3 regions of the Shewanella sp. A32 genome follow, and region 2 is predicted to be linked to each of the others. Evidence: predicted binding sites of a transcription regulator. Region 2 holds the regulator's gene; each other region holds the start of a gene.

Region 1 (10,799 bases), on a different contig from region 2:
ACCATTATTTCTGTGTCCGCAAGCGATGAGTTGGTCTTTGATCCCGGAAGGCTTGAAAGTTAGCTTTGTATTACCCGCGGGGGCTTATGCCACCTCGGTATTGCGCGAAGTGCTGGATTATACCGATGTTGCAGAAATGCGCTGGCAACAGGCCGTTGCCGAAAAAGAAGCAAATCAGGGCGGGTAAGCGACGATGAAGATTCTGGTCAGTAATGATGATGGTGTCATGGCTCCAGGGATTAAAGTGCTGACAGAGACACTGTCGCAGGTTGCTTCGGTGCAAACTGTCGCGCCAGATCGTAACTGCTCTGGTGCAAGTAATTCGTTGACCTTGACTAATCCTTTAAGGATTAATAAGTTAGATAACGGTTATATCTCGGTTAACGGTACCCCCACAGATTGCGTGCATTTAGCCATACGTGAACTCTGTAATGGCGAGCCTGATATGGTGGTATCCGGTATTAATGCTGGCGCGAACATGGGTGATGATACCTTATACTCAGGTACGGTGGCGGCTGCTATGGAAGGGCGTTTTCTGGGTTTACCAGCAGTAGCAGTATCTTTAGCGGGGCGGGCATTAACGCATTACGGTACTGCCGCCGCATACACGCTGAAAATTATTGAAGGGCTGAAACGCTTTCCAATCGCCTCCGATCAGATCCTCAATATTAATGTGCCGGACTTACCTATGGATCAGATCCAGGGGATCAGAGTTACCCGACTGGGAACGCGACACAAAGCGGAGGATATGGTGCGAACTACCGATCCTCATGGGCGTGAGATATTCTGGCTTGGCCCTCCTGGAATAGAACTGGATGTGGGCGACGATACCGATTTTTATGCTGTGGCGCAGGGCTTTGTATCTATTACGCCGTTAACAGTAGATTTGACCGCCTATCGTCAGCTATCACAACTGCAACAGTGGATTGAGAAACTATGAGTCGCGCAGCATCTGCATCTGCGGCATTACAGTTAACCCGAAAATTAAGCGAGGCGGGTATCACTCACCCCGCAGTGCTACAGGCGTTGGCAGCAACTCCTCGGGAGATGTTTGTCGATGGTGCACTGGCGCATAAGGCTTATGAGAATACCGCTTTACCAATAGGTTCTGGGCAGACCATTTCTCAGCCCTATATCGTTGGACGTATGACCGAACAGGTGTTAGCGGTCAATCCGACAAAGGTGTTGGAAATTGGCACCGGGTCAGGTTATCAAGCCGCAATTCTGGCGCAACTAGTTCCGCAGTTATACACGGTTGAACGCATTAAAAGTCTTCAAATACAGGCCAGACAGCGACTGAAACGGTTAGATCTGCACAACGTATCGTTTAAATATGGTGACGGGTGGCAAGGTTGGGTCAATCGTGCACCATTTGATGCAATTGTGGTTACTGCCGCTGCTGCTGAGATCCCAGAAGCCTTATTGCAACAGTTAGCGGATGGCGGTGTTCTGATAGTGCCTGTGGGGGAAGATAATCAGCAATTGCTGAGAATTATCCGGCAGGGAGAAAAATATACATCCAGCGTGATTGAAGCGGTTCGATTTGTGCCATTAGTCAGTGGGGCTTTGGCATAAATTTCGTCAAGCGATTAGAGAGGAATGGAGTGTCCCAGGAAGAACGTCATAGCGCTTTTCAAATATTGTGCCGAAGGCTCTGCTATGGCGTGGTAATCGTTGCCGCGATATTGTCCGTTTCAGCGTGTAGCTTCCAGTCTTATCATCCCGCTCCCGTTTATTCGGTTAGCGGATCCCGCCCGATTATTGCAAAGGGCTATCTCAACTCAGCTAAAACTTACAAAGTGAATAAAGGTGATACTCTGTATTCAATCGCTTGGGCAGCGGATAAAGATTATCAAGAGTTGGCCAAGATAAATCGTCTAGACAGTGCTTACACCATTTACCCTGGGCAGATACTTCACCTGAACCCCATTTCATCAAATAAAAAAGCACATAATTTGAGCAATTACTCCAAACGTAAGAATGAAAAATATGGAGAAAAAATTAATAAAAAACAAAATGATAAATTAAAAAATGCAACAGTTCAGTCAGTGCGACCGGCATCACAAAAAACACTTGATTCCGATCACAAGTCTGCGTACTCTGTAACCACTAGTAAACAAGATGTTAACGGAATTATCCACAGTTCAGGTGCCATCTTACCTGACGAAGTTGGTCAATGGTTGTGGCCAGCGAACGGGAATGTGGTAGCAACTTTTTCTAGTACCGAGCAAGGCAATAGAGGGATAAAGATTGCCGGTAACCGTGGCGATATTATAAAAGCCGCTGCAGATGGTCGGGTTGTCTATGCGGGTAATGCTTTACGAGGATATGGGAATCTCGTCATTATCAAGCACAGTGATGATTATCTTAGTGCGTACGCCCATACCGATAAAATCTTAGTTAAGGAACAGCAAAACGTGTCCGCAGGACAGACTATTGCCACGATGGGAAGTACAGGTACCGACCAAGTAATGTTGCATTTTGAAATTCGTTACCATGGTCAATCTGTTAACCCACTAAAATATTTACCCAAACGTTGATGGTTTGGCGCCACTTTGGCATTGGAGGAAAACGCCAGATGTAGATTGTTTATCCAAATTTTGGGAGAGCACATTATGAGCCGAAATAATACCAACGCTTCCGTGCAAGAATTTGAAGATTTTTCAGTTGAGATGGATTTACAGCAGGCTGATGCCTTAGCAGAGCGCGTACAGGATGATCTGCAAAAGAATTTAGATGCCACTCAGCTGTATTTAAGTGAAATCGGTTTTTCCCCCTTATTAACTGCCGAAGAGGAAGTTTATTTTTCGCGCAAAGCTCTCCGCGGTTGTGAAAAATCGCGCAACCGAATGATTGAAAGCAATCTACGATTGGTAGTAAAAATTGCCCGTCGTTATAACAATCGCGGGTTAGCACTGCTTGATCTGATCGAGGAAGGTAATCTCGGCCTCATTCGGGCCGTAGAAAAATTTGACCCAGAACGAGGCTTCCGTTTCTCTACATATGCTACATGGTGGATCCGTCAAACTATTGAACGGGCCATTATGAATCAGACCCGTACTATTCGCTTACCTATTCATGTTGTAAAAGAACTTAACGTTTATCTGCGTACCGCCCGGGAACTAGCACACAAGTTGGACCATGAGCCTACTGCGGAAGAGATCGCGTCAAAGTTAGAACTGCCAAGTGCAGACGTTAGTCGCATGCTTAAGCTTAATGAAAAAATTACGTCGGTGGATACACCCATCGGTGGTGATAATGAAAAAGCTTTATTGGATGTGTTGCCTGACGATGATAGCTATACACCAGATGCGCAGGTACAGGATGAGGATATCTCTAAATCTGTGGTGAAATGGCTGAATGAACTAAGCACCAAACAGCGGGAAGTGTTAGCGCGCCGTTTTGGTCTGCTGGGATATGAGCCAGCAACGCTGGAGGATGTCGGCGCTGAAATTGGTCTGACTCGAGAACGAGTCAGACAGATCCAGGTGGAAGCGTTAAAACGTCTGCGTGATATGATTTCAGGGCAAGGGTTGTCAGTAGAAGCCCTGTTTAAAATGTAATTCAGTCGCTGTTTGGATTAAAAAGCGCACATAAACGTGCGCTTTTTTGTGTCAGTTACTGTTATTCAGCTAAGGAGATGTTTAGTGCTGTTTCGCTAATGTTTGCAGTTTGTATAACAAATCCAGTGCCGATTTTGGCGTCAGTTCATCAAGGTTGAGTCGCTTAAGCGTTAGTTCCACTTCTGAAATTTCATTTTCAAATGGCAGGCTGGATTGCAGCGGTGTAACGGCACCTTGGTGCTGGTGGCTGTCTCTCGCTTCCAACTCTTTCAATTTCATTTTGGCAGCTTTGATCACCGTCGTCGGTACGCCAGCCAGCGCCGCTACCTGTAACCCATAACTTTTACTGGCCGCGCCTTCCTGTACGGCATGCATAAACACAATGGTGTCGGCATGTTCCATGGCATCCAGGTGCACATTTATGACCTGTGGTAATAACTCAGATAGCTGCGTTAATTCGAAATAGTGGGTGGCAAACAGCGTTAAGGCTCCTAATTGACGAGCCAGGTATTCTGCGGCTGCCCAGGCCAATGACATCCCATCATAGGTTGAAGTACCTCGACCAATTTCATCCATCAGTACCAAACTATTGGCCGTGGCATTGTGCAGAATATTTGCCGTTTCTGTCATCTCAACCATAAAGGTAGAGCGGCCTGAAGCCAGATCATCAGAGGCCCCAATTCGCGTAAAAATTCTGTCAACCGGGCCAATCGTGGCGTGCGCTGCTGGGACAAAACTGCCGATGTGGGCCATCAGTGTGATCAAGGCTACCTGACGCATATAGGTGGATTTACCGCCCATATTGGGACCGGTCACAATGAGCATTCGTCGGTTTGGATTTAGGACAACCGGATTCGCGATAAAAGGCGATTGACTCACTCTTTCGACCACAGGATGTCGCCCTTCGTCGATATCAATACCGGTGCTGTCAGTCAGGTTAGGCTGGCAGTAACCAAAGGATTCAGCCCGTTCAGCAAAATTACTCAACACATCCAGTTCTGATGCTGCCACCGCGAAGCACTGTAGTGCATAAAGTTTGGGTAGCAGAAGGTCGAACAGTTCGTCCCATAACTGTTTTTCCAGTGCTAAGGCTTTGCCCTGACTCGAAAGCACTTTCTCCTCATACTCTTTTAACTCAGGAATAATATAGCGTTCGGTATTTTTCAGCGTCTGACGACGTTGGTAACTCAAAGGAACCTGTGCCGATTGTCCGCGGGATACTTCAATGTAATAACCATGTACCCGATTAAACCCAACTTTTAATGTTGCAATACCAGTTCGTTCTTTTTCTCGTACTTCCAACTGCTGTAAATAATCGGACGCGCCGTCGCTCAAGCTTCGCCACTCATCAAGTTCAGCGTTATAGCCTTCGCGAATGACACCTCCATCACGAATTAGTACGGGCGGATTATCAATGATGGCGCGCTGTAACAGTGACAATTCCTCAGGAAATTCGCTGATCTGCTCGCTGAGGTAACGCAGGTGTGGTTGCTTCATCGTACTGAGTTGTTGTTGGATCTCAGGAAGCAGTTCTAAGGCCTGACGCAAACGCGCTAGATCCCGCGGTCTGGCATTACGGATCGCTAAACGGGCGACAATTCGTTCAACGTCTCCCAGCGATTTCAACACGTCGTGCAGCTGTTCATACTGTCCGCAAGACAGCAATTCCGCCACTGCATTATGCCGTGCTTCAATCAATGTGCGACTGCGTAGTGGTTGATGGATCCAGCGTTGCAGCATACGGCTACCCATTGGCGTTGCGGTGGCATCCAATACCGACGCAAGGGTATTTTCGCGACCGCCAGATAAGTTCTGTGTTAACTCCAGGTTTCGTCTGGTGGCCGCATCCAGCACTATGCTGTCACTTGGGCTGAACTGATGAATCGCATTGATATGGGGCAGGGCGGTGCGCTGAGTATCACGCACATATTGCATTAAGCAGCCAGCCGCTTGCAGCGACAAGCGCGCTTGATGAATGCCAAATCCCTGTAAGTCTTTGGTACCGAACTGGTCCAATAAAAAGCGCATTGCGGTATCAAAATCAAATTCCCACTCTGGACGGCGACGTTTACCTTTGATGCTGCTTAGCAGTTGTTGCTGCGAGAAATCCTCGCTATATAGCAGCTCTGCGGGTCTGGTTCGTTGCAACTCAGCTTCTAGACTTTCAAGATCTTCCAGTTCTGTAACGATGAAACGTCCTGACGCAACATCTAGCGTGGCATAGCCGAAGCCAGTTTTCCCCTCATAAACTGCAGCTAGCAGGTTATCCTGCCGCTCTTGTAGCAATGCTTCATCAGTCAGTGTTCCGGGGGTAACGATACGTACAACTTTGCGTTCAACCGGTCCTTTTGCCAACGCAGGGTCACCAATCTGTTCACAGATTGCCACGGATTCGCCCTGTTGCACCAGTTTCGCCAGGTAGGTTTCCACTGCATGATAGGGGATGCCCGCCATGGGAATCGGCTCTCCGCCACTCTTACCTCGAGCAGTCAATGAGATCCCCAGCAGCTCGGAGGCGCGACGTGCGTCATCGTAAAACAGCTCGTAAAAGTCTCCCATGCGATAAAACAGCAACATATCGCTGTGTTGGGCCTTCGTCGACAGGTACTGCCGCATCATGGGGGTGTGCTTTTCGAGATCGTCATCGAGGCTAATAGCTGAATTTTGCATCATAAACTTGTGCGGGTCTTTCCTTCGTTATCCGGACAATGATGTCCGCAATCTGGATGGCAATATTAACAGTTATTTGAAAGTGATGAAGTTTACTCTCACAAATTTTGCCATCTCTTTGATACAAAAAGGACATTGTTGCTAATGCATTATTAATGCAAATAAATTAATCATACACAGGACTTGATACTGTATGATTGTACAGTATACTACTGGATAAACGTGATAACGATTTATACCCGATTGGGTGCAGACAGGCATTTCAGACAACAATTTGGTTGTCGTAAGAGGGAACCAGAATGAAGATTGATCCGAATAAAGAGAAAGCGTTAAACGCCGTGTTGGGCCAGATTGAAAAGCAGTTTGGTAAAGGCTCGATTATGAAATTGGGTGAAGATCGAAGCATGGATGTGGAAACGATTTCCACCGGTTCGCTCTCTCTGGATATCGCATTAGGGGCTGGAGGCTTACCATTAGGCCGTATCGTTGAAATTTACGGACCTGAATCTTCTGGTAAAACTACGCTTACCTTAGAAGTGATCGCTGCCGCGCAACGGGAAGGCAAGGTTTGTGCTTTTATCGATGCCGAACATGCTTTGGATCCTATTTATGCCCGTAAGTTAGGGGTAGATATTGATAATCTGCTGTGTTCTCAGCCAGATACTGGGGAGCAGGCATTGGAAATCTGTGATGCTCTGACTCGCAGTGGTGCTGTGGATGTCATCATCGTCGACTCGGTAGCAGCGTTAACACCCAAAGCAGAAATTGAAGGGGAAATTGGTGACTCTCACATGGGCTTGGCAGCACGAATGATGAGTCAGGCCATGCGTAAGCTCGCTGGTAATCTCAAACAATCCAACACCTTGCTTATATTTATTAACCAAATCCGTATGAAGATTGGGGTGATGTTTGGTAACCCGGAAACCACAACCGGTGGTAACGCGCTGAAATTCTATGCGTCCGTGCGTCTGGATATTCGTCGTACGGGTTCTATCAAAGAAGGTGATGAAGTCGTTGGTAACGAAACGCGCGTTAAGGTGGTGAAAAACAAAGTTGCTGCACCATTCAAACAAGCCGATTTCCAGATCTTATATGGTCAAGGCATCAACCGAGTTGGTGAATTGGTCGATCTTGGTGTGGCTCATAAGTTGATTGAAAAGGCTGGCGCTTGGTATAGCTACAAAGGCGATAAAATTGGCCAGGGCCGAGCCAACGCGGGCAAATTCCTGCAGGATAATCCAGAAGTGGCGCAGGAGATTGATACCCAGTTGCGGGAAATGCTGCTGCATAAAGGTGGTGTTGGTGCAACAGCGGCTACTGAAACCGTTGGTGAAGATAATATCGATATGGAAACCGGAGAAATCTTCTGAGCGATTCACTGATGGATATCGCGGTTGCGCTGCTAGCGCGCCGCGATTACAGTCGGGGAGAATTGTGTTCCCGGCTGGCAGATAAAGGATTTACCAAAACAGATATTGATGTGGCTGCCAGTACATTAGAAGCCAAGGGTTTTATCGATGATTCACGCTATGCCGGTGCTTTAGTTCGCGCTCAGATTGCCAAAGGGCATGGACCGACACGCATTCGCCAAAGTGGATTACAAAAGGGGTTATCTAAAGACTGTATTGATGGAGCGTTAGCTGCTGCTGATTGTGATTGGTTTGCGTTAGCTCGTGAAAGAGCGTTAAAGAAGTATGGCAACAATGCCAGCGCAGTTGATGCTAAAGAACGTGCTAGACGGATTCGGCACTTGATAGGGCAAGGCTTTAGCTATGATCAGATAGCTTATGGACTTGATTATGATCCTTACGAGTAAGCATCACACAGTTAACTTGTTTCATACAAATAGTGGTTACTAATACAGGTTACTGCTCTAAAAGGGGCTTTTCAGCCTTAGATTTTTTACGCGTTTACCACTCTTCTTAATTACCCGGTTTTTCATTGCTCCTTGCTTGGTTAGCTATCGCGCTAAATATCGGGCTGATGTCCTTTTTGTTGTTAATATATCCACTCTGACCTGGGTGATTCTGATTGGTATTCTGTGCCTGCACGCTTATAATGACTGACTATTACGCGTAACAGTGGCCGGCAGCCTAGCTCCAGGCCATTTTTTGTAGTTTACAGCCCAAGTTATTCAGGACGATTTCATGTATCAGACCACCGCCGCACTGCGAAGTGCATTTCTGGAGTTTTTCCGAAAAAATGGTCATCAGGTAGTAGACAGCAGTTCCCTGGTGCCAGGGAATGACCCAACACTGCTGTTCACTAATGCCGGGATGAACCAGTTTAAAGATGTGTTCCTTGGCAATGATAAACGCAGTTACAGCCGCGCGACTACCGCGCAGCGTTGTGTAAGAGCTGGCGGTAAACATAACGATCTGGATAACGTCGGTTACACTGCACGTCACCATACATTCTTCGAAATGTTAGGTAATTTTAGTTTCGGTGACTATTTCAAACACGATGCGATTCGCTTTGCCTGGACCTTTTTGACTGAAGAGTTAAAACTTCCAAAAGAAAAGCTGTGCGTTACCGTCTACCAGAATGACGATGAAGCCTTCAATATCTGGAATAAAGAGATAGGTATTCCGGCAGAAGATATTATTCGCATCGGCGACAATAAAGGCGCGCCATATGCGTCCGACAATTTCTGGCAGATGGGCGATACCGGTCCTTGCGGTCCTTGTACGGAAATCTTTTACGATCACGGCGCACACATCTGGGGTGGCCGTCCAGGTACACCAGAAGAAGACGGTGATCGTTTTATCGAAATTTGGAATATCGTGTTCATGCAGTTCAACCGTCAAGCAGACGGTAGTATGCTGCCATTGCCGAAGCCGTCAGTAGATACCGGCATGGGACTCGAACGTATCTCTGCGATTATGCAGAAGGTACATTCCAACTATGAAATCGACGTATTCAAAATTCTGATTGCCAAGGCGGCAGAAATCATTGGTGTCAGTGATCTTGAAGAAAAATCCCTGCGGGTAATCGCCGACCATATTCGTTCCTGTGCCTTTCTGGTCGCTGATGGTGTAATGCCGTCCAACGAAGGTCGAGGTTATGTGTTGCGCCGTATTATTCGCCGTGCCGTGCGCCACGGGTACAAGCTCGGTGCCACAGATACGTTCTTCTACAAATTAGTGCCCACTCTGATTGAAGTGATGGGCGATGCGGCTAAAGATCTTAAAGCAACCCAAAGCGTTGTTGAAAATGCCTTGAAAGCCGAAGAAGAACAGTTTGCTCGCACACTGGAACGTGGCTTAGGTATCCTCGATGGCGCATTAGCCGATCTTAAAGGCGATGTACTTGATGGTGAAACAGCCTTCAAACTATACGATACCTATGGCTTCCCATTAGATCTGACTGCAGACGTTTGTCGTGAGCGCAACATTACCGTAGATGAAGCTGGTTTCGATGTCGCCATGGCGGCTCAGCGCAGCCGCGCTCAAGCTGCGGGTCAATTTGCTGCGGACTACAATGCAGGTATCAAAACTGATATCAACAGTCATTTCTGTGGTTATGACGCATTAACCGGTGAAGGCAAGGTTCAGGCAATCTATGTGAACGGTCAACTGGTAGATGCGTTATTGCCTGGACAGGAAGCCGTAATTATTCTCGACAATACCCCTTTTTATGGTGAGTCAGGTGGTCAGGTAGGCGATAAAGGCCAACTGTTGGCTGAGGCTGCTGAGTTTGATGTACAAGATACCCAGAAATATGTTCAGGCAATCGGGCATATTGGGGTACTCACTAGCGGTAGTCTCAAGCTAGGTCAGACCGTAAAAGCATTAGTAGACAAAAAGTTGCGTCACCGGACGCAGTTAAACCACTCTGTGACACACCTATTACATGCAGCCCTGCGCAAGGTCTTGGGAACTCATGTGGCGCAAAAAGGCTCGTTGGTTGAACCTGAACGGTTGCGTTTTGACTTCTCTCATTTTGAAGCGATGACTGCAGCGCAACTGCAAGAAGTGGAAGATCTGGTGAACACACAGATCCGCCGCAATCATCAATTGCAGACCGCAGAAATGGATCTGGAACAGGCGAAAGCCAAAGGGGCAATGGCGCTGTTTGGCGAAAAATATGATACCCGTGTTCGCGTTGTGACTATGGGCGATTTTTCTGTGGAATTATGCGGTGGTACCCACGTGGGGCGTACCGGTGATATCGGCGTTTTCAAGATTGTTTCTGAAAGTGGTATTGCTGCTGGCATTCGGCGTATTGAAGCCGTCACTGGCGCAGCTGCCATGGCATATATTGCCCAGCAGCAACAGGAACTGGCTGAAGCTGCGGCATTGCTCAAAGGTGATACTCACTCTGTTGTTGCTAAGCTTAAAGCGCATTTAGATCGCGCTAAGCAACTGGAGAAAGAAATTTCGCAGCTAAAAGATAAATTGGCTGCTGCTGCAAGCGCTGATTTAGTCACTGAAGCGACTAATGTATCAGGCACTAAGGTACTGGTTAAATTGCTGGAAGGGGTTGATGCGGGCGCTTTACGCGGATTGCAGGATGAACTGAAACAAAAATTGCAATCAGGTATCGTGGTTCTTGGCACTGCTCATG
Region 2 (10,799 bases):
CTGCCACAATTTCACACTGTCTACCCCGGAAAATAGATGACCAATCGCCAACAGGAAACTAATCACCATGCCGCCGATCATAATGGAGGTCACGCGATCAACGGCTTTGGTACTGATAAATACAATTACCGACAACACCAGCGCAAACATCAGCGCTGCGGCGCTCTGCGGCAGACTCACCCCAGAGCCGGCGAGATAGTGATTGACGATAGAACCGCCGCCGCTGATATAGGCATAAGTCAGGATGTATAGCACAAAGGCAATGGAGGCCCCATTCAGGACCCGCCAGAACTGTCCGAGGGTCTTGCGGGTCAGGGTGTCAAAGCTGGCGCCGGGTTCAAAATGCAGGTTAGTTTCCAGCAGTAACAGCCCGGACATTAACATGCAGAACCACACCACCAGCAACATGACGACCGAATAACCAAACCACATACCGGCGCCAACCACTGGCAGAGAAAACATGCCGGCACCGACAGTGGTACCCGCAATAATCATTGCACCGCCAAGCAGGGAGGGGGCTTTGGCGCTGACATCCTGAGTGTTCATCAAGACTCCTGTCTTATCTGGATACTATCCTCAATGGTTTTACGGATCTCTGGCCGCAACAGCAGATTGGTGTAATCCCGCATCTGGTGGATTGCCTGCTGGTTGTCAGAGCCGCATAAATACCCCAGCTCCTTCAAACGGATGCTGAGCATGGCATAAAGCTTCTTATCGTAAAACTCTGGCGCAGTGATACCGTGCAAAGCCCCCAAACGACTGGCTAGCAGATGACTCTCGCTTTCCAAATCGCCCCGCTCAATTTCCGGATGCGCCGATAATAAATTAAAAATAATGGCATAACGCTGTAAGGTCTCGCCCATTGTCTCGGCAAGCAAGCCTAAGGTGTTAATACCGCTTTCGGTTACCTTTAACGTCCCCGGTGTCAGGTAACCGGCTGCTTCAAAACGTTGTAATATCGCATCGATATAATGCGGCAACGCCTTTTGTCCCATGAACAGTTCCGCCTGCAGTAACGCGAAAAACTTCGGCAAAACGTCCCGTAGCTGTTCCCGACTGCTCAGTTCTGCACGCAGCAAACAGCTGGCAACCAATGCCGGGATCGCAAACAAATGCAGCACGTTGTTGCGATAATAAGTCATGGTAATTGCGACTTTTTCGTCAATCGAAACAATATCACCAAGTCCATCATTATCTACACAAAATTTATTCAGCTCTATGCCCTGGCGCAATAATTCATGACCATCGCCTTCGGCCACCGAACCATAACTGGTATAAGGCACCTGCTGCAGCAGATCCAAATAGAAATCCAGTTGCGCTTCTAACGTCTTACGCGCTAAGGCATGTTGCTTGGTGGACAACAACACCAGACTAATCAGGGCAACCGACGTGGCCGCAGCCGCATCGTTGATATGTGTCATCACTCGACTGGCAAGATTATTCACCATCGGGGTCAGCCATACGGGCTTTTGATCCGGCTCAGCGGACATTTCATCACGCCAATCAGGAGCCGCAGCGGTTAAAAAGCTTTGCAGGTTAATCGGTTCGCCAAAGTTCACATATACCCGGCCAAAGTTACCTAATTTACGCACAGCACCGAGGACCTGCCATACTGACTCTTTTTGCTTCTTCCGTCCGCTAAGCTCTTTCAGATAGGTCGCCACTTCCATCACATGGTCATAGCCCAGATAAACCGGGACTAAGGTTACAGGCCGATCAATGCCACGCAGTACAGAATTGACCGTCATCGCCAGCATCCCGGTTTTAGGTGACAGCAATCTGCCAGTGCGGGAACGGCCACCTTCGGTGAAATACTCTACCGAGTAGCCCTTAGCAAACAGTTGATCGAGATATTCTTTAAATACGGCGGTATAGAGCTTATTGCCATTGAAACTCCGCCGAATGAAGAATGCCCCACCCCGTCGGAATAACGGCCCGGCCGGCCAAAAATTGAGGTTAATCCCTGCGGCAATATGCGGTGGCACCATGCCTTCGAAATACAGCAAGTAAGACAGCAACAGATAATCCATGTGGCTACGATGGCACGGTACATAGACAATTTCATGGCCATCATGATGCAGTTGCCGCACATGCTCCGCGCCTCGAATAGAAATCCCGCGATAGAGCTTGTGCCACAACAGCGTGAGTAGTCGTTTGGAGACGCGAATGAGACTATCAGAATAGTCAGCGGCGATTTCGTCCAGATAAGCTTCGGCCTGAGAACGCGCTTCTATTTCGGTGCTCTTCTTGCTGTCCGCTTCCTCTTTGATTGCCTTGATCAGATTTTCTGACTGCAGCAGGTCGGCAAACAGTGCCTGCCGATTGGGCAATACCGGACCGGTCATCACTTTACGCTGACGGCGGAAATGTACCCGAGCCACCCGCGATAATTTATGTGCAATCGCTTGGTCGGTGCCATGTTCATCCGCCATGAAGCGCAATGACACCGCATTGGAAAACTGCACAAAGTTGTCACGGCCAAGAAAAAGGATCATCAGAAACTTACGCAGCCAGGTAGGGTTCTCCCGCTCAAATACCGCAGCGCGCATCGAGTCGTCTTCTTTGCCAGGGGTACGTCCCCAATAAAGGCTTACCGGCACCAGCTGGATATCCAGTGAACGGTCAGATTTATGCAGATTTAACAGTTGGGTAAAGCTGTTAAGAAACGGCAGTATACCTTTGCGGCTCCCGAACAGCGGTTTAGCCCCTTCCAGGCAAACCACACGTGGCAAGTGTTCATCACCCACCACGAGAGGAGCGTACGGACTTGGCAATCCCAGCTTATCGGTGACATCTGCTAATGCAGCAATATCACTGAGGGATTCGGTTTTCACCACATACGCCATTGGTTTTGATGGATCCAGATTCAAGTCAGTGAATGGATCCTGCGGCACAACCACTGTGTGCACCAGCTGCCGCTGCAGCCAACGCAGCGATGTGCGCCAGATTGAGTCTTGTTTGGACATCGTGTTGTTAGAATCTAAACCTCGGTCAATGACCCCGTAGAATACCAGAATACGCTAAGGCTTAGCCAACAGTCTGATAACTGGTTAATACTTGCGCTATCAAAAATACTGTATATACTAACAGTTACTGTATGAAAAAACAGGAATCAATATGAGACCACTGACACCACGACAAGCGCAAATACTGGAGCTGATTAAGCACAATATTGCCGAGACCGGTATGCCGCCAACACGGGCCGAAATTGCCAGTCGTTTAGGCTTTAAAAGCGCAAACGCGGCAGAAGAACACCTTAAAGCACTGGCAAAAAAGGGGTGTATTGAAATCATGCCGGGTACCTCCCGCGGTATCCGATTACCTATAGATGAAACCGCTCAAGAAGAAACCGGCTTGCCGCTAATTGGCCAGGTAGCCGCTGGTGAACCTATTCTGGCGCAGCAACACGTAGAGCAATATTACCAGGTGGATCCGGCCATGTTTCATCCCAGTGCCGATTTTCTGTTACGCGTACGCGGTGACAGTATGAAAAACATCGGCATTCTTGAAGGCGATCTGCTTGCCGTGCACAAAGTGCAAGAAGCGCGTAATGGACAAGTTGTGGTTGCCCGCGTTGAAGATGATGTCACCGTTAAGCGGTTTGAAAAGAAAGGCAACATCGTTTTACTACATCCTGAAAATGATGATTATCAACCGATTAGAGTGGACCTCACCTGTCAGCCACTGACCATTGAAGGTCTGGCCGTAGGCGTAATTCGTAATGGAGACTGGCTATGAGCATTGTGATGGGTAACGCCCCCAGACATCCGGGGTTATGGCAGGAAGCGATTTATCCGACTGATAGCGCCTGGCAGCAAATGGGGATTGCCAATTTAACGACACGCAGTCATGGACGTCAGGAATTACAGCAGCTGAGTGCACAATTGGCACAATTAAGTCAGCAGGGCCGCTGGATTGTGCTGATTAATCCTGAGAATGCCATAGGTTACAAAGAACTGCTCGCGCGGGCTGGAGTGAGGATGGATCGCGTATTGCAGGTTCGCGCCCGCGACGAAGTTGAAGCCTTGTGGGCCACAGAAAAAGCACTGACCAGCGGCACTTCCAGTGCGGTGATCAGTTGGGTCGAACAGCTGGATCACAAAGATAAACGTCGATTGCAGCTTGTTGCCAAAAGTGCACGGGCCATGGGAATTGTGCTAGAAACCAGTTCCTGTGCGGATAATGCAACTCCACTTCCCCGATTGCAGGCCGTGCATTAACCGCACCTATTAATTTGATTCCTCATACAGCAATAAAAAACCGCAGATGTCACTGCGGTTTTTTATTGCCTGTCATCTCACTGATAGTCCACTTATTCTGCCATCCATTTTCCCGGACGCTCAGTATGATAAATCTCAACGCGCTCAGGTTCAGGACATGTCGGCAGCAACGCGTCCGCGCCCAACAAGTACCAATCGATACGATGAGCTGTGCCCATATTTTGCCCTTTCGACATATCAAAACACTGCAATTTGTCATCACCAGGTAGCAGCAAATAACGTTTATCACCCTGTTGCATCCAACGCCAGGCGTTACGTTCTTGCTCAGATAGCGGTGCCAGATAACTGAAATGCGTAATGTCGAGCGGTGAAAACAAAATGAACTGCTCTTTAAAATGGAGCAAACCGAGTTGGGCGTCGTTACCTATGACTTCAGCCGTATGCTGCAACACCGCTTTGGGTGTACGAACTGAATCTAATAGCTGATAACCCCAGGTAGCAAACAACATCCAACCAACAAATGTCATGGCTCCGGCGCGGATTAGGGAAAATGAACGGCGTGCCCATCCCAGTATCACCAACCATAGCACGGCCATCACTATGAGGAAGTAACCAAACGCCGCTAGGTTGTCAGTGTACTCATCCAATTTGTTCAGCAGCCAGGGCATTTCCATCACGGCCATCACGCCCAGTGCCAGGGTTAACCCACTGACCAGCCACAGCAGTCCGGTCACTAGCCATTCAAACCAGCGTCTTTGTCCCACACCTTGCAATGCAGCAGCAACGGCCAGAGAGGCGATAGGTAGTGCCGGTAAAATATAAAGGTTACGTTTACCTGGACTGATACTAAAAAACAGCACGACCAGCGCTACCCAAGCCAACAGAATGACAATCTGCGGATCAGCCTTTATTTTTGCAACAAACGTCTTCCAGTGCGCGACCGCGAGAAATGGCAGCGGAAACCATAACCAAGGGATCACACTGACAATAAAGAAATACCACGGTTTAATATGGTGCCAGGCATTAGCGTAACGATGACCGGTTTGCTTAAACAGAATATTGTTCATGTAAGCGGTGTATTCCGGCGAGCCATTGTGTAACACCGTCAACACCATTGGCACCAACCAAGCAGCAATAACAGCCAACATGACCAAAGGCCCTAATGCCGCCCGCCACTTCCAACTAGGGCGATAAAGTTGTTGGCGCCAAGCATAGAACCCTAAAGGCAACAACATCAATAATGGCAGAAAGCCAACCCCTTTGGTGATGACGCCAAGGCCCATAAACGCCCAAGAAACAAAATACCACCGCCAATTCGGACCAAGCATAAAGTGACGGATCAGTCCGTAACAACCTACGGTAATCCAACACATCACCATGGCATCTATCTGGGCACTTTTCACTTGCACCAGAAACTGTGGTACCAATAACAGCAACAATGCAGCGTTGCGTCCGGTGCGAACATTCCACAATTTGGCACCAAGGTCATACACCAGCATCACGGTCAGTAAGCCACAAAATGCGTTGGGTAACAGGAAAGCTAATTTGAGGTTTCCTAAAATCAGATAACAAAGCGCAATGGCCCACATGAATACCGGTGGTTTGTCCGGATAAAATTCACCACCGCGACTGGGAAACAGCCACTGGCCATTAGCCACCATTTCACGGGCTGCTTCTACGAATCTCGGTTCATCAGCTGGCCAAGGAGAGCGCAGACCGACACCGATCAGCATGACCACGAGGGTCAGCCAGAACAGGGCCCAGAACACTCGGCGATAGTCGTCTGAGTCAAACGGTTTGAACAGGAAATTCATTTAACAGTCTCTTTATCTTCGGTAATCAGCTCGTCTACCTGATGTTGTAAACGACTGCGATATAGATAGGCGCCGATAATACTGGACACTAAAAACAGCACGATGCTGATGCTTAGTTGAATATGATCCGATAACCCCAACCCGGCACCTGCAAAGGAAAAAATCAGCATCTGCGGTAAATAGCCGATGGTACTGCCAACCATAAAGCCTCTGGCGGGTACGTGGGTAGCTCCCGCGAACAGGTTAGTCAACAAATTGCTGCCGACCGGTAACAAGCGGATCATCAAGACTTTGAGCCAGGTATTGCGGATCACCAGATTTTCAAACTTTTGCAGTCTGCGACCAAAACGACGTTGCAGACTACTGCGGAAGGTCAGTCGTGCCACATAGAAACTGATGGCACATCCCAGCAAAGCCGCTAACGTGGAATATAGCGCGCCTTGCCAGCCTCCGATGGCAAAGCCAAAGACAAAGGCAATGACCTGACGTGGGCCGCCAACTGCGGTGAAAAAGCCGCCGGCGAGTAATAGAATACCCCAGCCGTAAAGCCCATTAGTTTTCACAAAGCGTGCGACCCAGTTACTATCGGTCAGGTGTTCAAACCACCCTTCTTTTACCGCCCAGGTCAGTAACAATAAAATGATAACGACGACACCGGCCTTAGCCAGCCGCTTGAGTCCATTATTGGGTGCTATCAATGCGTTTAATCTCTGCTATTTTTGCTCTGCGGATAAGCCACATCACCCCCAGAATGTCGACAATGCCAACCCACATTCTATTCCAGGCGGTGTACTTGGAAACACCGACGCCACGATCACGATGATGCACTACCGAGATATAGACTTCGCCACCAAGACGTCTTACCAATGCAGGAATATAACGGTGCATGTGATTAAAATATGGCAACCTTAAAAAAGTCTCGCGCGGAAACAGTTTCAGACCACAACCGGTGTCTGGCACCCCGTCGTGCAACATGGCATCGCGAACTTTGTTAGCAAATCGAGATTGGAAGCGTTTCCAGGCAGTATCTTTGCGGTTTTTACGATAGCCAGCGATACAAAAATGTTCAGCAGTAATATTTTCGGTCAATTTCAGCATCGCCGGGATATCAGCGGGATCATTTTGGCCATCGGCATCCAGCGTCACAATATACTTCCCAGATGCCTGGCGAACCCCGGTAGCGACAGCGGTACTCTGTCCGGTACTACGGTTATGAACAATCGCCTTGGCACTGCAATGATTTTTATTCGCGGTGTCGATAACTTCCTGAGCAGTACCGTCACTGCTGCCATCATCGACCACCAGAATTTCAAAATCGCACAGACCATTCAGTGATTGACATATTTCATCCATTAGCGGACCGATGTTGCCAGCTTCATCTTTGGCAGGTATTACTACAGAAATCAACGATATACTCCCGAACCTTAACAATAGGTCTCTGACATTTCGCCGCTCAGCATAATGGCCAATTATTAGCGAAATATTATGATCTGCATATGATGCCTAAAACCCGCACGTTGGAGCAAGTCTTAAGCCGCCATCCTATCGCCGTTTTATGACGCTTTCCCGATAATTGGGTCATTAATAACAATCAGGTAATTGCAATCTGGTTATTCCGCTAACCACTGTCCCCGATCATCCGGCCGGACCCACGCTTGCGAAAACCAGTAATAACCGCTCCCCTGCTTGCTGGGTACGGTACAGTTATAACGCGAGCGACCTGCTGGCAGAGGGTTCTGTGCCTGGATCATAAAGGTATCGTTGGTTAACCATTGCGGTGCAGTAGCGGGCTGCCCCGGCAAATAACATAACATCTGCGATGGATTGATATCATCGAGTTTTAAGGTTACACGCAATTGCGGTTGCCATTGACCCGCGGCCAGTTCTGGATTGGTTGGAGAACTGCTGACCACCGGCATATTGCGTGCAAGCAGTTTAACCTTTAGCGTATTCATTTCGGCATAGACTCCCGCGGCGGGAAATCTTGGTAACGCGGTCAACTCTGAATAAGGGCCCGCTGCACCGGATTGCTGACCAAAGCCAACATAGCCTAATTGGGTCAACAGTTGTTGCAATGCGGTATTGTACTCACCGTAGGGATAGGCCAGCATTTTGACATCCTGCCCGGTTCTGGCTTTCAACTCAGCTTCAGTATCAAGAATATTTTGCTTCACTCGGGCGAGCCACTGCGACTCGGTTTCACCGGGGAGTTTACGAATAAGATGTTCATGACCATAGCTATGGTTAGCAATGGTTACCCCCTCTTTCGCGAGTTGCTGCAATTGTTGCCAGCTCATCATTTCACGGTAACCTTTTGCGGTGGGTGCTATCGACACAAACAAAGTATAAGGAAATCCATAAGATTTAAGGATTGGACGCGCGGTTTCAAAAATACTCCGATAACCATCGTCGAAGGTAATGGCCACGGTTTTGACCGGCAAATCCTCACCTTTTTTAATGGTGTCAACAACCGTTGTTAACGGTACAACCTTGAATCCATTCTCTGCCAGATACTGCATCTGCTGTTTGAATTGCGCCGGAGTCACGCTGGTGACTTTAGGTGTGGTTTCTGAAACATGATGGTACTGTAGAATGACCACCGCCTGACACAAGGGTGCGGCAAGCATTAGCGCCAAAGCAACTAACACACGTTTACCACTTAACATTTACCAACCTCCGGGGAATTATGCTGTTCAGCCTGTTTGATCGACAAAAAAACCGACGCTTGTTGGCGCTGGCTGTGCCAATGATTTTGTCCAACATTACCGTGCCACTACTGGGACTGGTAGATACTGCCGTTATCGGTCATCTGAGTGATGCCTGGTTTCTTGGCGGCGTGGCATTAGGGTCGACCATTATAACATTGCTGTTCTGGTTATTGGCATTTCTCCGCATGGCAACCACTGGCCTGACGGCTCACGCCTTTGGTGCCGGTGATAGCAGTAAACAGCAGCTAGTGTTATTGCAGTCCGGACTGCTGGCGTTGGGGTTAGGGATGCTACTGTTGGTGCTACAAAATCCTATCTGGGCCTTGGCTGATTACCTGAATAATGCCAGTCCAGAAGTCGCCAGCTATGCCAAGAGCTATTTTCTGATCCGCATCTGGTCCGCACCATTTGCCTTACTCAACCTTGTGTTACTCGGCTGGCTGCTAGGGCGGCAGCGACCCAAGGCGGCGATGTGGCAACTTATCATTGCTAACCTCGCGAATATTTTGCTGGACTTATTCCTGGTACTCGGACTCAATCTGGGCGTCGCTGGGGCCGCATTGGCATCGGTAGCATCGGATCTGCTCGCCTGTGGCGTGGCAGTTTATGTGGTGATCTGCGAATTGAAGCAGATGCCATCTATCGCGCTAACCTCAATTTTGGAACGGCTTAATCTTCAGGGATTCGCCCAGCTATTAAGACTTAATCGGGACATTTTCATTCGTAGTCTCTGTCTCCAGGGAACCTTTGCCTTTATGACCTTCAAGGGGGCGGGGATCAGTGATGAAATCGTCGCCGCTAACGCAGTGTTGCTGAATTTACTGTTGCTGATCGCATACGCCCTTGACGGTATAGCATATTACGCCGAGGCCGAAGTCGGTCAGGCGAGTGGTAAAGGCCGAGACGATGAGGTGAAAGCCGCGGTATCACTCGCATTTGGCTGGTCACTGGTGGTTGCCTGTGGCTTTTGCTTAGTGTTTATGGTCGGCGGGGTGCAACTGGTCGCCTTACTTACCAATATTGCCAGTGTACGCGACACTGCGGATAGCTACCTGCCCTGGCTGACATTTATGCCGTTGTTGGCATTTGGCTGTTATCTGTTTGATGGCGTCTATATTGGTGCCGCTAAAGGCGCGGTAATGCGCAACAGTATGTTAACGGCATCGCTCGGAGTATTTTTACCGATTTGGTGGTTATTACAACACTGGGGCAATCATGGTTTATGGGCTGCACTTAGCGGATTTATGTTGGCGCGCACACTGACACTCGGTGGTCATTATTGGGTCAACCGCGACCACTTTATCAGTGGTAAGCTCGTCAGGCAGCGATCCTAGATTATCCCGCGTAACCACAGCCTGGCCGAATAAAAATGGCGCCCTTGGGCGCCATTTTTATTCGGCAGCATGTTACTGATAGGAATGAGAGCCGTGCTGATGTTCAGTCACGTCCTGCACGCCAGTCAGTTCACCAGGGAAACGCTCCAGCATCTGAGTTTCGATGCCATCTTTCAGCGTGACGTCGACCATGGAACAACCGTTACAACCACCGCCGAACTGCAATACCGCAATCCCGTCATCAGTGATTTCCACCAGCATAATATGACCACCATGACTGGCCAGTTGTGGATTGATTTCTGACTGGATTAGATACTCCACCCGCTCCCGCAGCGGCGCATCATCAGCGACTTTACGCATTTTAGCGTTAGGGGCTTTCAGGGTTAACTGTGAACCCAACTGATCAGTTACCAGATCGATGCTGGCATCTTCCAGAAATGGAGCGCTTTTTTCATCAACCATTGCGTTGAAGCCATTGAACTCCAGTTCAATATCATCGCTTTCAATGGCATCTGGCGGGCAGTATGAAACGCCACACTCGGCCTGTGGGGTACCAGGACTGATAACAAATACACGGATGTTAGTGCCTTCCGGCTGATCGGCCAGCAGTTTGACAAAGTGGGCCTGTGCTGATTCAGAAATGCTAATCATGAAAAACCTGCTCCGTCAGGATAAACCTGAGTGAATTGGTAAGAATTAGGCTTATGATACTCCTGATGAAGC
Region 3 (10,799 bases), on a different contig from region 2:
AAATCAACTCTTTTCGGATGGCTATAGTTATAAAGGCAGTCACCATATTTTTACCATTTAGCACACCTCAAACCTTCCTGGGATCTTGGTCAGACAATTCGTGCACTCACCTTTAGCATTCAGTGAGTATTCTAGCAACTGATAGCGATGTCGACGTATGACGACATGCTGGCAATGGGGGCAATAGGTATTTTCACTATCATCATGCTGAATATTACCGGTATAGACAAATTGAATCCCGGCATCTAGCGCAATATTTCGTGCCCGAAGCAAGGTCGCCAGTGGTGTAGGCGGCACGTCCATCATTTTGAAATCCGGATGAAACGCACTGAAGTGAAGAGGCACCTGCGGCCCAAGATTATCCACAATCCATGAGGATAGCTTTTGCAGTTCTTCTGAACTGTCATTATAGCCAGGGATCAGCAGTGTGGTGATTTCCAACCAAACATCAGTTTCATGTTTTAGATACAGCAAGGTGTCTAACACTGGAGCTAAATTACCGCTGCATACCTTGCGATAAAACTGATCTGACATCGCTTTAAGATCGATATTGGCTGCATCAATATAGTGATAAAACTCTTGCCGAGGTTTTTCGCACATGTATCCGGCACTGACAGCAACAGCCTGCAGTCCAAGCTCATGACAGGCAATGGCAGTATCTCGCGCATACTCAAAAAAGATCACTGGGTCATTGTAAGTAAAGGCGACACTTTTACAGTGAAGTGCCAGCGCCCTGCGAGCAATATTCTCTGGAGAACCTTCAGCAGAAAGAATTGACCGTTCTCGCGTTTTACTGATATTCCAATTCTGACAATACTTACATCCTAAATTGCACCCTTCAGTACCGAAGGAATACACGTGGCTTCCAGGATAAAAGTGGTTCAGCGGCTTTTTCTCTATCGGATCAATGGCAAAACCACTGGCTAAGCCATAGCTGGTCAGCACGATTTCTCCATCAGAGGCTTCCCGGATATAACAAGCGCCCTTCTTACCATCACGTAAAGCACAATGTCGCGGGCAAACATCACACACAACCCGCCCGTCGTCTAAACGGTGCCAGTACTGTGTTTTAAATTTTTCGATTGTTGTTCCCACACGCCATCTCTCAACGTTGTGCAGATCCTATACTCAATAATAGTGCAATTAGTGAAATTGGTTGAATGATGAACATCCGTCTGCCGGCCGTTGCCGGACATTTTTATCAACGCGATCCTGTACAGCTGCGTTCTCAAATTCAGCGCTGGCTGAATAATGAATTACATGAATCGAAGTCCATCAAAGCCATACTTGTCCCACATGCCGGTTATATCTATTCCGGTACGACAGCGGCATTAGCTTATTCACTGATAAATCGGCAAAAAAGTAGGTTCAATAAGGTAATTCTGGTAGGGCCTTCTCATCATTATTACTTTGACGGCTGCGCGTTGCCGGTTTGCGAACAATTCGGTACGCCTTTAGGTCAGATTGTTATTTGCCAGGAACATCGACAACAACTACAACATGTACCACTAGTAATTTTTTCCGATGAGGTTCATCAAAACGAACATTGTCTGGAAGTTCAGCTGCCATTTTTACAAAGTTGTCTTAACCGCTTTCAATTAACCCCGATTGTGACCAGTAATATCTCCGCCGAGGCACTGGCCACAGTTATTGCTCCACTTTGGCAGGAGGATACGCTGTTAGTGATCAGTAGCGACCTCAGCCATTATCATTCCTATGCTGAGGCGAATGAAATCGATCAACATACCTGCGATAAAATTGAGCACTTTCAAGCCTCAATCTCACCTGAAGAAGCGTGTGGTGCCACAGGAGTCAATGCGTTGCTAATACTCGCGGCAAAGCACCATTACCAACTGCGACTGCTTCAACGAATTAATTCCGGTGATTCTGCCGGGGATAAATCAAGAGTAGTGGGTTATGCCAGTTACATCGTCACCGACATATAACCATAAGCAAATAAAACAGTTACTTGCGGTCGCAAGACAAGCAATTAACGACTATTGTTCCGGAATTTATCAGAAGCCTCAACTGGGCCATTTCGATGCAGATTTATGCCGAATAGGGGCCTGTTTCGTTACCTTAGAAGTGGCACAAAAGTTACAAGGATGTATTGGTAGCATCATAGCTAACGCCCCGCTCATTGAAGAGGTTTATGATAAAGCGCACGCAGCCGCTTGTCAGGACCCACGTTTTCAACCATTAGAAGCATCCCAACTTGCTAAATTAACCATTGAAGTATCAGTGTTATCATTACCACAAAGACTAGCGATTAAAGATGAACAGACCTTACTGAACTATCTTGGCAATCATCACGTTGGTGTGATTTTAAGTGATGGTGTGCGCCGAGCAGTGTTTCTGCCACAAGTATGGGAACAATTGCCTGAGCCGGAAGCATTCCTGCATCAACTCAAATTAAAGGGCGGATGGCCGAGCACCTATTGGAATGCAATGATGCGAGTTGACATATTTACTGTCACATCGGCAAAAGACGCCTATGCAACTCACCACTCAACTTAACCAAATGCCTTCAGATATTCAGTGTCAGCTGACGTCCATTCGTATTGGGTTCTTTGGTAACTGCCGCACTTAACCCCGCAGCGATGCCGACTAACCTGATCCCTCGACCATTTGCTCGCAGCCACGCTTGCGTTAACAAGTTATCAAACAGTTGTGGCGATAATTCTGCCGCACGGCTTTCGATAGTCGTCTGGCGAAAATCCGCAAACTTCAGCTTTACCACCAATTTGCCAATCTGCTGCTCACGCGCATGTCGCTGAAATCTGCCAGCCAGCTCTTTCAGTAAATGCTGCATTACTTGTCGACACTGTTCAGCGCTATAAATATCGCGGGCTAATGTTGTTTCAACACCTATCGATTTGCGTATGCGATTAGGATTGAGCTCCCGCGCATCAATACCAAATGCGCGTTGGTGCAACACTTGACCAAACTTGCCAAATATCTCGACCAACTGATGTTGCGGTATACGTTGCACATCGGCACAGGTAAATAGCTGCATCTCTGCTAAACGACTCGCGGTAACTTTACCAACCCCGGGAATTTTCTCTAAAGGCAGCGCCGCAATAAAGTCAGGCAATGACTCCGGAGTAATCACATATTGCCCGTTAGGTTTGTTAATATCCGACGCCACTTTAGCCAGAAATTTTACCGGGGCAACACCAGCAGAAGCAGTGAGTCCGGTTTCAGCCAGAATATCGCGACGAATAGCTTCGGCAATCAAGGTGGCAGAACTTTGATGCAGCTGACAATCCGACACATCCAAATACGCTTCATCCAGAGACAATGGCTCAATCTTATCGGTGTAGCGTTCGAAAATAGTATGGATCTGCCGAGACACGGCTTTATAAACTTCCATTCGGCCAGGAAGCAAGATGAGTGCGGGACACAGCTTTAGCGCATAACCGGTAGCCATCGCTGAATGAATACCAAATTTGCGCGCTTCATAGTTACAGGTACTGATAACACCTCTGCGCTCACGACTACCACCAACGGCCAGCGGCTTTCCCCGATATTCTGGAAAATCACGCATTTCTACAGCTGCATAATAACAGTCCATATCCACATGAATGATTTTCTTCATTTTACTTTACCTTGGCACTCACACGCACAAATACTGTATATAAAAACAGTATAAATGTAAAGCAAACAAAAAAGGGAGCCTGAGCTCCCTGTTCAAGCGAGACCGATTTAGCTAATACGGAATCGATTGATATTATTTGATAGCGCTTTACTTACTGTCCGAAACGCTTTCATCTGTTCCACCAGAGCTTCACTCGCAGTCAATGACTCGTCAGAACGTTCTCGCACATCTTCAATATTGCGTGCCACTTCTTCCGATACGACTGCTTGTTGACCAATGGCAGAGGTCATTTCTGCCGTCTGCTGCTGAATTTCATTAATTGCCGTAGTGATCTCATCTAACACTGCTTCAACTTGCACGGTCAACGCCCGCCCAGCATCCGCCTGCTTAACACCGTTTTCCATCACCTGTTGGGCCTGCTGTGCCTGTGACTGTAAAGTTTGAATAATATCTTGAATATTACTGGTTGAGTCCTGAGTCCGCGAAGCAAGGGTTCGAACTTCGTCAGCAACTACAGCGAACCCACGTCCTTGTTCACCGGCACGGGCCGCTTCAATTGCAGCATTTAGCGCTAACAGGTTGGTCTGCTCGGCAATGGCTCGAATAACACTTAAGACCTCGCCGATCTGTTCTGAACTGGTCTTCAGTTCACGGATCACGCTCGCAGCGGAGTTAACCTGTTCAGACAGCGCATACATGCCGTTAGCAGCCTTCTGCACCGTTTCAACACCAGCTAACGATTGACTATGAGCCGCGTCTGCAGAGTCTGCCGTACGTTGGGCCCCGGCGGCCATCTCCTGACTGGTATGTGCCATTTCTGTTGCCGCAGTTGCTACCGAGGCAATTTGTTGCTTTTGCGCCCTAACAGAACTTAATGCTTGCTCGCAGACAGCAACAGAACCATCCACACCGCGGTCGACCTCATCTGTGAGTTGTCGCGTTTCCTTAAGCATATCCTCGACTTTAGCGGCAAACTTATTGAACGCAGCGCTGAGTCGACCTAATTCATCATCGCGTGACATCTCAATGCGACGAGATAGATCGCCATCGCCGTCGGCAATGTCTTCCATCGCCAGTAATAATTCCTTTAAATGGTGACGAAAAGGTTGCAGCACAATCGAAATCAGCCCAACCACCAACAAAATGATCCCGATTGCCATCCCACTGGTCTGCCAAAACTTATGTTCTACCGGTGCCATGAATACCGCATCAGGTAACATAAACCCCAAGTACCAACGCACTTTTGGGTAATCGCTATCAATGCTCACGTAACTCACATGTTGCCGCTGGCCCTGATAAGTGACTTCAGACACACCTTCACCCATTGACCGCATGGTTTGCTTCAGTGCAGCGAAGCCAGCATTGTCATTACTTAAGGTGTCAACTTGAGTAATGTCTGTCCCAGGCGTAAAAGCTTTATTAAAGCCAGGGAAATAGACCAATTTACCCTGTTCTGTCATCAAAAATGCCTGACCTTGTCCCTGATATTTGATAGGCGAAAGCAGATTTTTACCTATGGTGTCGATGAGAATGTCCATCCCCCCGATACCGATCAGCTTTCCAGAACTGTCCTTAACGACCGTCTTTACCGTAGCTGATACCGTACCATCATTGGCATCAACTGCTGGATCAGCCACAAACAGACCATTTTTATCAATAGCTTCCTGCCACCATGGACGCTTATTGGTGTAGTAATTAGGATCGCCATCATAACGGCCATTCAAATCAAAATATTCGAAAGTATTGGCTGAGCCCAAAAATACTGACTTAATATCTTTGTCTCGCTCGGAGAAAAAATGAAAATATTTAATTAATTGATGGTATTGCTGATCATCAGACAAATCAGAGCCACGCTGTTTGTAATCAGCAAACCATTGGACAACCCAAGGATTAGAAAAGATCGAATGGATGATCTGACCTTTGGCGTAGAAGTAACTGCCAATTTCTTGCGCCTTCAGATCTAACATGGATGAAATATCACTGTCGATACGGACTCTTGTCTCATTACTATCAGTTTTGACCACGACCGCAGCGACGATAGTGAGCAAAATTGCCAAAGCACCGGCAATTGTCACTACCAATTGTAGACTCAATGAACGTCTTATTTGCAACATCAGGGCTCCCACTCTTGCTTTTCTTATTAAGGAGCCGTCAATGTACCAAATGTGCCAGTACTCTTTTAGTTAAAAATTACGTAACAAAGTGTTAAAAGGCAGCGATATGGGCAAATTCAATGATGATTAGCGAAACAGCGAAAATATGTAGGCGAGTTCTTCTTTACTAACAAGAGGTTGTTGCGGATTGTCACAAGTGGTTGTCTTTTTGACAACCACTTTATCTGGCAAGACCTCTGGGCGTTTGCGCGGGGAAGTCCGCGTTGCCAAATGCAGGTTACTGGATATTTCGTTCATAAGCGTTTCCTTTTGTTACTGATTAAATAATAATCAGATCACACTGAATATGCACTGAACGCTTACGTAAATTATCCTCTAATAGTGTAAACGATAACTAATATTATCATTACATAAATTACATCTTTGACTGCAGGTAATTTTGTAGTCCAATTTTCTTAATCAAGCCTAACTGTTTTTCCAACCAGTACATATGATCAGCTTCGGTATCTTCCAGTAATACCTCGAGAATTTCCCTCGTCTGATAATCATTGAGTTGCTCACATAAGGCGATGCCCTGACGCAAGGAGTCCGCAACTTTGTATTCATATTGCAAATCGTTGTGAAGCATCTCTTCTACGTTGCTGCCAATAGTTAATGCTTCCCGGCTTTCTATGTCAGGCTTACCTTCAAGAAACAAAATACGAGAGATAAGCTTTGCTGCATGTCCTCGTTCATCCAGTGACTCATGGTTTATTCGTTCATAGAGCTCAGTCAATCCCCAGTCTTCGTACATGTGTGCATGAACAAAATACTGATCCATCGAAGAGAGTTCGCCAGTCAATTGCTTATTCAGCATGGCAAGAATTTGCGGATGTCCTTTCATATGCAACTCCTTATGCTTCGCTCATTTGAGATTGAAGGTAATTTTGAATACCTGTGATCCGGATTAGCTCAAATTGGGACTCTAGCCAATCGAGATGCTCTTCTTCATCCTCAAGAATATCTTCAAGCAAATCACGGCTAACGTAATCCTGTTCAGTTTCACATATGACAATAGAGTCTCGCAGTAATTGCAGCTGCTCTTCAAGCATCAACTTGTCACAAGACAGCATCTCTTCACTGTGTTCACCAATCCTCAATTTATCCAGTTGCTGTAGATTCGGTAAGCCTTCAAGAAATAGCACTCTTTCTATCAACTTATCCGCATGCTTCATATCCTGAATCGATTTCTTGTAGCTGCGATGATTCAGTCCTTCGAGGCCCCAGTTTTTAAACATCCTGGCGTGAAGAAAGTACTGGTTGATCGCGGTGAGCTCACATGTCAGCACCTTGTTGAGCTGCATAACAATATTCGGTTGACCTTTCATGGCATAATTCCTTGATAGCGACAATTTGATCTATATCAATGTTTAAAGCCTAACCTCAGATATTAAAAATATCAAATTACCTCTTAATTTCAGTTATTTAATAAAAAAAATGATTACTATTATCAATCTAAATTATAAGTGGATGGATGGAAATTACGGAAAATACTGATAAAAAAAACGGCTTAGCGCCGTTTTTTTATTATCAATGACAATTAGATAATACGGTGTTGAGCAAGTCGCTCCTGCCTGGCTTTCTCTTTGGCATCTTTAGCTTTTCGACGATCACATGGCTCATCGCAATCACAAGCCTTTTCAATGCCTAAAACACCAAGTCCACCACAGCTTCCCTGAACGGCTTTGCGCTTGATCAGATAACCGATAGACATCAGCAGAAAAAACACCAGCAAAAACAGAAAAGCGGCTATGAATGTACTCATCATGATTCCTCTTGCTCTCGGATATCTTAATAACTGATATCCGTATTATACCTTAAAGCAATTCATCTTTTCAGTGATTGTCCTGCTAGCCACAGACTGCTGTCCGCTAGCAAACTCATCAACAGAATTAACCTCAACAAGGTAAAAAAATGGCACAGCGAACGCTGTGCCAGATAGTTACATTAGCCACCGAAGTCATCCAGAAGGATGTTATCATCTTCGACGCCTAGGTCTTTCAGCATCGCAATAACAGCGGCGTTCATTACTGGAGGTCCACACATATAGAACTCACAGTCTTCCGGCGCTTCATGGCTCTTCAGGTAATTTTCGTACAGCACATTATGAATAAAGCCGGTGTACCCGTTCCAATCATCTTCAGGCTGCGGATCAGAGAGCGCGACGTACCAATTAAAGTTATCGTTTTCTTTGGCCAGCATATCGAAATCTTCAACATAGAACATTTCACGCTTAGAACGGGCGCCATACCAGAAACTCATCTTACGCTTAGTTTTTATACGCTTCAGCTGGTCAAAAATATGAGAACGCATTGGTGCCATACCAGCACCACCGCCGATAAACACCATCTCAGCATCGGTATCTTTCGCGAAAAATTCACCAAAAGGACCCGATATTGTGACTTTGTCACCCGCTTTGAGACTCCAGATGTAAGATGACATCTTACCGCACGGCAAGCTCAAATTACGTGGTGGAGGTGTTGCGATACGAACGTTAAGCATGATGATGCCGAACTCTTCTGGATAGTTCGCCATTGAGTAAGCACGTATTACAGGCTCATCAACCTTAGACTCGAGTTTGAAGAACCCGAAATGATCCCAGTCCTTACGATACTTCTCAGGAATGTCGTAATCCTTGTAGTATACGTGATGAGCTGGAGCCTCAATCTGGATATAACCACCAGCACGGAATGGTACCGATTCGCCGTCAGGAATAGCCAGCTTCAATTCTTTAATAAAGGTCGCTTTGTTGTCATTAGAAATGACTGTACATTCCCATTTTTTGATACCAAAAATGGCTTCGTCCAGTTCGATTTCCATATCGTTCTTAACGTTCACCTGACATGACAGGCGACAACCTTCACGCGCTTCACCTTTATTAATATGGCTCAGTTCGGTAGGCAAAATATCGCCGCCGCCGGATTTGACAATCACCCGGCACTGACCACATGAGCCACCGCCACCACAGGCAGATGACACAAAGATCCCATTATCCGCCAGCACGCCCAGCAACTTACCACCAGCCGAGGTTTTAATGGCCTTATCAGGATCGCCATTGATTGAAATTGTTATATCACCGCTGGACACTAGTTTGGACTTGGCGAATAAAATCACCAATACCAACACCAGTACAATGGCGGTGAACATACTCACACCGAGGTAAACCTCAAGTGGAGTGGACTTAAAAATACCAAGAATATCCATTAACTTATCCTTAGAAGGTCCAATTCAGGAAGCCACTGGCCGCATCAAAGCGACACACCAGAGAACGACATGAAACCCAATGCCATCAGGCCAGCGGTAAGGAAGGTAATTCCCAAACCACGCAGTCCTGCAGGCACATCCGCATATTTGAGTTTTTCACGGATACCAGCCATCAACACAATGGCCAATGCCCAGCCCATTCCTGAACCGAAACCAAATATCGTACTTTCACCCAGTGTGTAATCACGTTCTACCATGAAGGACACCGCGCCGAAAATCGCACAGTTCACCGTAATCAGCGGCAAGAAGATACCCAATGCGTTGTACAGTGGTGGAAAGTACTTATCCAATGCCATTTCCAGTATCTGAACTAAAGCAGCAATCACCCCGATAAAGGTGATGAACTTCAGAAAGCTCAGGTCAGCGTCGGGGAAACCAGCCCATGCCAATGCCCCCGGAGCTAACAGACCTTGATAGATGATCTGGTTAGCTGGCACTGAAATTGTCATCACCAGCACAACTGCGATACCCAACCCCATGGCGGTTTTGACTTTTTTAGACACTGCCAGGAATGTACACATCCCCAGGAAGAAAGACAGCGCCATGTTTTCGATAAAAATCGAACGGATCAATAAACTTAAATAGTGTTCCATGATGCTTATCCTTTCGCTTCAACCTGTTCGGGTTTCTTAGTACGAATTACCCAAATCAGCATACCTATCAGGAAGAAGGCACTGGGGGGTAACAACAGCAGACCATTGGGCTGGTACCAGCCACCATCAGAAATTTTCTGCAGGATCTGCACCCCGAACAAGGAGCCACTGCCAAACAGTTCACGGAAGAAACCGACGGTCATCAGCACTGCGCCATAGCCCAGACCATTACCGATACCATCCATAAAACTCATCAATGGTGGTGACTTCATGGCGTATGCTTCAGCGCGTCCCATTACGATACAGTTGGTGATGATCAACCCCACAAACACCGACAACTGTTTAGACACGTTGTAGGCATAAGCTTGCAGTAACTGGTCAACCACGATTACCAGCGAAGCGATAATCGTCATCTGCACAATAATACGAACACTGCTAGGGATATGGTTACGAATCAACGAGATAAACAAGTTAGAAAACGCGGTTACTGCAGTAAGCGCAAGCGCCATCACCAATGCTGTTTCCAGTTTACTGGTTACTGCCAAGGCACTACAGACACCCAAGACTTGCAGCGCAATTGGGTTATTATTGAGAATAGGTCCGGTCAGAACCTGTCTCAGTTCTTTGGTATCAGCCATTAGCTCAGTCCTCCATTGCGTGCTTTTTCAATGAAGTGGGCGAAACCTTCATTACCCAACCAGAACGTCAAAGTGTGTTGTACGCCGTTACTAGTCAATGTCGCGCCAGACAGAGCATCGACACCATATTCTGATGCTGCCACTGCAGGATTCTTGGTCACTTTAATCGCGATATTGCCATTTTCGTCAAACAGCTTTTTGCCGTCCCACTTCGCTTTCCACTTCGGATTCTGCACTTCACCGCCAAGTCCCGGAGTTTCCCCCTGATCGTAATAAACCAGATTCTGCACCGTGTTCATATCAGGTTTTACTGCCAGGAAGGCATACATGGTTGACCACAAGCCGTAGCCATGCACAGGCATGATTACCGTAACAAGTTTTCCGGCTTCATCATGCACCAGATAAACGACCGCATTGTCAGCAACCCGCTTAACAGATGCGATATCGTGTTCCGGCACAAACGAGGTCGATGGGTCGCGAGATGCTTTTTTCTGATCATAGGTATCACCGTCAACGCCGGGCACCATATCGCCAGTTTTCAGATCTACCACTT

Evidence for each region. The regulator LexA, encoded in region 2, represses DNA repair genes until DNA is damaged. The targets are predictions, from matches to a motif close to TACTGTATNNNNATACAGTA.
Region 1: the regulator LexA is predicted to act here: its motif matches at 6,421-6,440, upstream of recA (recombinase RecA).
Region 3: the regulator LexA is predicted to act here: its motif matches at 3,630-3,649, upstream of dinB (DNA polymerase IV).

What each region holds. Positions count from the first base shown of each region.
Region 1 is NZ_JARFTS010000010.1:109,986-120,784, forward strand. It holds gene PY479_RS09710 (tRNA pseudouridine(13) synthase TruD) at 1-187, shown strand, start outside; gene surE (5'/3'-nucleotidase SurE) at 194-940, shown strand; gene PY479_RS09720 (protein-L-isoaspartate(D-aspartate) O-methyltransferase) at 937-1,575, shown strand; gene PY479_RS09725 (peptidoglycan DD-metalloendopeptidase family protein) at 1,641-2,540, shown strand; gene rpoS (RNA polymerase sigma factor RpoS) at 2,673-3,563, shown strand; gene mutS (DNA mismatch repair protein MutS) at 3,645-6,233, opposite strand; gene recA (recombinase RecA) at 6,533-7,603, shown strand; gene PY479_RS09745 (regulatory protein RecX) at 7,615-8,049, shown strand; gene alaS (alanine--tRNA ligase) at 8,381-10,799, shown strand, end outside.
Region 2 is NZ_JARFTS010000011.1:95,718-106,516, forward strand. It holds gene mtr (tryptophan permease) at 1-546, opposite strand, end outside; gene plsB (glycerol-3-phosphate 1-O-acyltransferase PlsB) at 546-2,966, opposite strand; gene lexA (transcriptional repressor LexA) at 3,118-3,738, shown strand; gene PY479_RS10265 (SulA-like leucine-rich domain-containing protein) at 3,735-4,220, shown strand; gene PY479_RS10270 (glycosyltransferase family 39 protein) at 4,313-6,034, opposite strand; gene PY479_RS10275 (VTT domain-containing protein) at 6,031-6,732, opposite strand; gene PY479_RS10280 (glycosyltransferase family 2 protein) at 6,716-7,441, opposite strand; gene PY479_RS10285 (polysaccharide deacetylase family protein) at 7,645-8,661, opposite strand; gene PY479_RS10290 (MATE family efflux transporter) at 8,721-10,076, shown strand; gene nfuA (Fe-S biogenesis protein NfuA) at 10,149-10,727, opposite strand.
Region 3 is NZ_JARFTS010000005.1:81,111-91,909, forward strand. It holds gene amrS (AmmeMemoRadiSam system radical SAM enzyme) at 58-1,095, opposite strand; gene amrB (AmmeMemoRadiSam system protein B) at 1,161-1,946, shown strand; gene amrA (AmmeMemoRadiSam system protein A) at 1,918-2,517, shown strand; gene dinB (DNA polymerase IV) at 2,528-3,598, opposite strand; gene PY479_RS05810 (methyl-accepting chemotaxis protein) at 3,706-5,712, opposite strand; gene PY479_RS05815 (hypothetical protein) at 5,839-6,009, opposite strand; gene bfr (bacterioferritin) at 6,128-6,595, opposite strand; gene bfr (bacterioferritin) at 6,606-7,079, opposite strand; gene nqrM ((Na+)-NQR maturation NqrM) at 7,292-7,516, opposite strand; gene nqrF (NADH:ubiquinone reductase (Na(+)-transporting) subunit F) at 7,699-8,955, opposite strand; gene nqrE (NADH:ubiquinone reductase (Na(+)-transporting) subunit E) at 9,000-9,608, opposite strand; gene PY479_RS05845 (NADH:ubiquinone reductase (Na(+)-transporting) subunit D) at 9,614-10,246, opposite strand; gene PY479_RS05850 (Na(+)-translocating NADH-quinone reductase subunit C) at 10,246-10,799, opposite strand, start outside.